DNA from 2 places in the Sphingobium sp. S6 genome. Region 2 is predicted to be linked to the other one. Evidence: predicted binding sites of a transcription regulator. Region 2 holds the regulator's gene; the other holds the start of a gene.
The links. Region 2 encodes LexA, which represses DNA repair genes until DNA is damaged. Its sites were predicted from a motif close to GTTCCNCNCTTGTTCT; they were not measured.
Positions count from the first base shown of each region.

Region 1 (3,356 bases), 1.1 Mb from region 2:
GATATAGTCGGCCATGCGGATCGCGTCTTCGTCATGCTCCACGACGATGACGGTGTTGCCGAGGTCGCGCAGGCGCTTGAGGGTGATGAGCAGGCGGTCATTGTCGCGCTGGTGCAGGCCGATGCTGGGTTCGTCGAGGACGTAGAGGACGCCCGACAGGCCGCTGCCGATCTGCGACGCGAGGCGGATGCGCTGGGACTCGCCGCCCGACAGGGTGCCGCTGGTGCGGTCGAGGTTCAGATAGTCGAGGCCGACATTGTTGAGGAAGCCGAGGCGCTCGACAATTTCCTTGAGGATGGCCTTGGCGATCTGGTTCTGCTGGTCGGTGAGCTGGGCGGGGAGGGTGGAGAAAAAGCCGAGCGCGTCCACCACCGAGCGGCGGGTGGACATGGAGATGTCCTCTCCCGCGATCTTGACGGCGCGGGCTTCGGGCTTGAGGCGCGCGCCGTGGCAGGTCTCGCACGGCATGGCGGTCTGGTATTTGGATAGTTCCTCGCGCATCCAGGCGGAGTCGGTCTGGAGGAGGCGGCGGTTCAAATTGCCGATGACGCCTTCGAAGGGTTTCTTGACTTCGTAGGATTTTCTGCCGTCGACGAACTTGAGCGTGACGGGCTTGCCTGCGGTGCCGTGGAGGATAATGAGCTTGACCTCCGGGGGGAGATCAATCCAGGGCGTTTCGAGGTTGAAGCCGAACTCCTTGGCGAGGGAGCCGAGGACCTGCATGTAGTAGGGGCTGGGCGGGTTGGACTTGGCCCAGGGGACGATGGCGCCCTTCTTGAGGGTGAGATGCTCGTTGGGGACGACGAGTTCGGGGTCGAACTCCTGCCGCTCGCCAAGGCCGTCGCAGGCGGGGCAGGCGCCTTGCGGGGCGTTGAAGGAGAAGAGGCGGGGCTCGATTTCGGGGATGGTGAAGCCGCTGACGGGGCAGGCGAATTTTTCGCTGAAGACGATGCGGTTGGGGGGGACTTCGGCGCCTTTCAAGGTGCCTTCGCGCTTGGGGATAGCCCCCACCCCCGGCCCCTCCCCTGAAGGGGAGGGGAGAATGTCGGCCACGGTCCCGTCGGCCAGGTCCACATAAGCCAAGCCGTCCGCGAGCTTTAGCGCCTGTTCGAAGCTGTCGGCTAGTCGGGTGCCCATGTCGGCGTCCACGGCGAGGCGATCCACCACCACTTCGATGTCATGCTTGTATTTCTTGTCGAGGGCGGGGGCGTCCTCGATCAGGTACATTTCGCCGTCGATGCGGACGCGGGTGTAGCCCGCCTTCTGCCATTCCAGCAGCTCCTTCTTATACTCGCCCTTGCGGCCGCGGACGACCGGGGCGAGGAGGTAGAAGCGGGTGCCTTGCGGAAGCTGCATCACGCGGTCGACCATCTGGCTGACGGTCTGGGCGCTGATCGGTTCTCCGGTCGCGGGGGAGTAGGGGATGCCGACGCGCGCCCAGAGGAGGCGCATATAGTCGTATATTTCAGTGACGGTCGCGACGGTGGAGCGCGGGTTGCGGCTGGTCGTCTTCTGTTCGATCGAGATGGCGGGGGAGAGGCCGTCGATATGCTCGACATCCGGCTTCTGCATCATCTCCAGGAACTGGCGCGCATAGGCGGAGAGGGACTCCACATAGCGACGCTGCCCTTCGGCATAGATGGTGTCGAAGGCGAGGGAGGATTTGCCCGAGCCGGACAGGCCGGTGATGACGATCAGGCTGTCGCGGGGGAGATCGACGTCCACGCCCTTGAGATTATGCTCGCGCGCGCCGCGTACGGAGATTGTGGTCAGACTCATGGGGGCGTGTTGTTCCAGATTTGTTCTGATGGGGCAAGTTTATCGCGCGGATATGGGATAGCGGGCGGCGGCTCGCAAGCGGGGCATGCTTTCCGGCGCGAGCGTGCGGCGGATCGTCGAAAGAGAAAGCGAAATTAACCTGTTTAGGTGTATAAGGAACTTCATGGGAAGGCCGTAACGGCGGCGTCTTCCGAGTCCAGAGACAGAAGAGATCCCGGATAGCCCGACAGCATCCCGGATACGCCCCCGGCCATCCCTTGCGCCGGGGGCGTTTTACTGTTCACGCCGATTTCGGTGAACGGTGTTTTACGCTACGACAACAAGGCTTTTCCGGGTCGACAGCTGCTTTTGTTGGGAGTATTTCTGCGCCGACCGAGAGGACTGACGGGTCCCAGCCTTACGGTTGATCGCGGGCAATGTCGCCTTCAAGAGCGACAAGGCCGCAGCAGTTCAATTGAGGGGGACCAATCATGACTTTTTTTGCCAAGCGCAGCGGCGCGTTGCTCGCCGCTTTGTCCGCGACCTTGTTCATGGGCGCGGCGGCACAGGCTGGCCCCATTCCGTTCGAATCCAACGGCCGTACCGTGGAGGTACGCTATGGCGATCTGGACCTGTCGAAGAAGTCGGGTCAGCGGGAGCTGACCGCGCGTGTCCGCCGCGCTGCCGTGAAGGTGTGTCCGGGGCGTACGATGAAGGATCTGCGCGCCTGCCAGATCGCGGCGGTGGATCATGTCCGTGAGCCGATGGCTATCGCGATCGCAAAGGCGCAGGGCCAGGACGGGAGCCGCTTTGCTGAGGTTGGCAAGGACAAGGTGCCGGGCGCGGGGAATTGAGTGTCCGCGTTTAAAGGGTGACCAGCTCTTCGTCGCCGGCGTTGCGCTGGCCCACCCCCTAACCCCCTCCCGCTTGCGGGAGGGGGAACAAGGAGGGCTGGCAGCATTACCCCGGATGACGGGCGGGGTGTGATGTTGGCTCAGGATGCTCCCTTGGAACCGGCTATCGGGACTGGCCGTTGATCCTGCGTGGCGCGCGGTGTTCGCTGCGCCAAGGAGAGCAAGATGAGCGACAAGACCGATATTCGTCCCAACAGCCGTGAAGAGGCGCATGATGAGCGCCCCACGGATGCGCAGGACCATGCCGTCACCACCGAGGAGCAGCTGGAAGAAGGATTGATGGACAGCATGGATGCGTCCGATCCGCCATCGGCGACCAAGCCGGGCGATCATGGCGATCCGGTTCCTTCATCGGGCTTCCAGGAAGAAGAAGATGAGGATGAGAAGGCCGGGCGATAGACGGCGGCGATATTGATGATATGATCGATGGGCGAGGCGAACCGGATCGGCGGTGGCCGGGCGGTTCGCCGAGCGCACGACGCTGCAAAAGGTGAGAGGAGCCTTATTGATGCCGACTTCCGCTACTCCCGCGATCGAACGCATTGCCCGGGTGCTGGCCGGACGCCAGCTGAGCCTGAATGGCGAGGGCAGCGATCCGCACGCGTCGGGCGCGGTGGATGCGAGCTGGCAGGACCATGTGGATGATGCCTATGCGATCCTCCACACGCTGCGCGAACCCGATGA
Region 1 is NZ_CAJHOG010000001.1:6,008-9,363, forward strand. Features, by position in the region: gene uvrA (excinuclease ABC subunit UvrA) at 1-1,779, opposite strand, end outside; gene SPHS8_RS00035 (UrcA family protein) at 2,250-2,612, shown strand; gene SPHS8_RS00040 (hypothetical protein) at 2,838-3,071, shown strand; gene SPHS8_RS00045 (hypothetical protein) at 3,181-3,356, shown strand, end outside.
Region 1: the regulator LexA is predicted to act here: its motif matches at 1,791-1,806, upstream of uvrA (excinuclease ABC subunit UvrA).

Region 2 (3,356 bases):
CCATCAGTGGCTTGCACGTCACCGCCCTGATCGGTGCGGTCATTTTCCTGCTGATGCGTATCATGGCGCTTAGCCCGCGTGCAGCATTGAACTGGCCGTTGATGCTGGTCGCGGCGGCGGGCGGGGCGTTGGCGGGGATTGGATATACCCTGCTCACCGGGGCCGAGGTTCCGACGGTTCGGTCCTGTGTTGCCGCGCTGCTCGTGCTCGGCGGGCTTGCGCTTGGCCGCGAAGCAATCACGCTGCGATTGATAGCTGCCGGAGCGTTAGTTGTTCTGCTGCTGTGGCCAGAAGCTTTGGTAGGCCCCAGCTTTCAGATGAGCTTCGGAGCGGTGATCGCGCTCGTGGCCTTGAGTGAGCATCCTCGCTTCCGCGCCTTTGCGGCGGCCCGGGAGGAGACAGGGTTTCGGCGATTGATGCGGCACCTGGCCATACTCCTTCTTTCCGGTTTCGCGGTGGAACTGGTTCTCGCACCGATCGCGCTGGCGCATTTCCACAAGGCGGGGATGCTGGGCGCTTTCGCCAATCTCATCGCTATTCCCCTGACCACCTTTGTCGTGATGCCGCTTGAAGCGATCGCCTTGCTGCTGGACGTCGCGGGTCTGGGCGCTCCGGCCTGGTGGCTCACCGGCCGAGCGCTCGAGCTGCTGTTGATGATCGCCCATGGGGTGGCGGCAAGTCCGTGGGCGGTCGTTACCGCGCCGGTCGTTCCGAACTTTGTTTTTGGGATGATGGTGCTGGGCGGGCTTTGGTGCTTGCTTTGGCGGAGCGCCGGGCGCTGGTGTGGTTTAGTGCCCGTTGCCGCAGGCGTCGCTGTCATTGTGCTGAGTTCTCCTCCGGACATTCTCGTCACGGCTGATGGACGGCATGTGGCGGTGCGGGAGCAGGATGGCGGCATGGCGATCCTGCGAGCGCGCGCAGGCGATTATGTCCGAGACATGATCGCCGAGAGCGCAGGCTATGAGGGGACTTTGAACCCGATCGCGCAATTGCCCGAAGCGCGCTGTTCGATTGACCTCTGCATGGTCGCCGTCAGGGGAGGAGGGCGCCTGTGGCAGTTGCTGGTAACGAGGACAGGCGTCGTCGTTCCGAGGGAAAGCCTGCAACGGGACTGTGCGCGCGCGGACATAGTTATTGCGGATCGCCGCCTGCCGGCCTGGTGCCGTCCGCGCTGGCTGAAAGCGGACCGGCGGATGTTGGCGCGCACGGGAGGGCTGGCAATCGATCTTGATGGAGGGACGGTTCGGACCGCCAAGAAGGCGGGTGACGCACATCCGTGGGTTGTGCAGCCATCCTACTTACCGTCCCGCCATAAGTCCTATCAATTATATCGCCGCAGCAATCCCGCGAGCTTGCCCTGAATGCGCACCTGCTTCGGATCGTAGATCTGCGCCTCATAGGCGCTGTTCGCCGGGTCAAGCCTGACCTTAGGTCCTTGCCGATGGAAATATTTGAGCGTCGCTTCGCTTTCCTCGATCAAGGCAACGACGATCTGGCCTTCGCGAGCCACTTCGGTCCGCTGGATCAGCGCGAAATCGCCATCGAGAATGCCTGCGTCGACCATAGAGTCACCGGAGACCTCCAGAGCATAATGGTCCCCAGCACCCAGCAGTGCCGCTGGAACGGACAGCATATTCTGTCCTTCCATGGCTTCGATCGGAACACCCGCCGCGATCCTGCCGTGCAGCGGAATTTCGATCACGTCATTCGCGGCGATCGGAGGCTTTGCAGCCAGTTGAGGCTTGGGCGGAGAGACGGCCTTGGGCGCGCGGTTCATCGCCTCAGGCAGCTTCAGCACTTCGAGTGCGCGTGCGCGATTTGGGAGGCGGCGGATGAATCCGCGCTCTTCCAGCGCATTGATCAACCGGTGTATCCCGGATTTTGATCGCAGGTCCAAAGCTTCCTTCATCTCCTCAAAAGAAGGCGAAACACCGCCTTCCTCGAGCCGGTTTTGAATGAAGCTCAGCAATTCCTGTTGCTTAGGCGTCAGCATGCCCGCTTGTCCTCCATGGAACGGATGGAGAACGCATAGGAAACGGAAGGGGGCGAGTCAAGCGGCTTGCGCCAAGCGTAACGAAAGGAACGGACGTGCGTCACAGCCGTTCAATAGCCGCCTTCCTAAAGAGGGTGAATAGGAGAGAATGATGGCGAACCAGAACAACCAGGACAGCAATCAGCGCCGCCAGCAGGGTGGCGACCGTTCGAGCCAGGGCGGCCGTCAGCAGCAGCAGGAAAACCGCCAGGGTCAGATGGGCGAAAGCCACAAGGACAAAGGTGGACAAGGCAAGCAGCAGCGCTGATCGACCTATTGGTTGAAGCATGGGAAGGGGTCGCGTCGCGGCCCCTTTCTCTTTGCTAAAGCGGCAGGATGGTGACTTGCTCTCCGGCGGTGGCCGAGGGCGAACCTGCGGGCCGCACGATAAGGCATTCCGCTTGGGCGAGCGCAGCGGTCGCAGCGCTGTCCTGCGAGGTGACCGACACCAGCCCATCGGCAGTGTGGAAGGCGCGGAGATAATCATCGCGCTCGCCCGTCGCTGGAAGTGGCGTGGCAAGTGACGCAAGTGCGGACCCAGGGAGGGGATCCGCCGCACCGGCCAGGTGACGGACGAGCGGCAGCAGGAACAGCGTGGCGGTCACGAAAGCGGATACGGGGTTTCCGGGCAGGCCAAGGAAGATGCTGTGCCCGAGCTTTCCGGCCATCAGGGGCTTGCCGGGGCGCATGCGGATCTTCCAGAAATCGAGACTGCCGCCCGCTGCTGCAAAGGCGGGGCGAACCAGATCATGATCGCCAACCGACGCCCCGCCGGTCGAAAGGATGATGTCGGCCTTGGCGGAGTTTTCCAGCGCCTTGGTCAATGCTTCTAGGTCGTCGGGGATGATGCCGATGTCGATCACCTCCGCCCCTATGGCGCCGAGCATCGCAGCAAGCATCGGCGCGTTTGAGCAAGGGAGGCAGCCGGGCGGGGTGGGCGCTCCGGGGGGGACAAGTTCATTTCCGGTGGAGATCAGGGCGACGCGGGGACGCGCGCCGACCGGAAGGCTTCCATGTCCGCCCAGGACGGCGAGCGCGATCTGGGCGGGGCCGAGCGCTGCTCCGGCTGACAGGAGCCGTTGGTCGACGGCGAAATCCGTCGCGGTGGCACGAACATGCCGCCCTGCCTTAAGCGAGGCGCCGCGCGGATATAGGAGCCCATCGCGAAGCTCGGCATCTTCCTGGATCAGGATGGCGTCCGCTCCGGGTGGAAGTGGCGCGCCGGTGAAAATGCGGCAGCTCTCCCCGGCCGTCAGTGCCGGGGGGAGGGCTGCTCCCGCCGTGCTTTCGATGGCGATCCGCCAGGGGCCGGGCCATTCTGCTG
Region 2 is NZ_CAJHOG010000001.1:1,074,809-1,078,164, reverse strand. Features, by position in the region: gene SPHS8_RS05570 (ComEC/Rec2 family competence protein) at 1-1,361, shown strand, start outside; gene lexA (transcriptional repressor LexA) at 1,322-1,993, opposite strand; gene SPHS8_RS05560 (hypothetical protein) at 2,142-2,300, shown strand; gene SPHS8_RS05555 (molybdopterin molybdotransferase MoeA) at 2,356-3,356, opposite strand, start outside.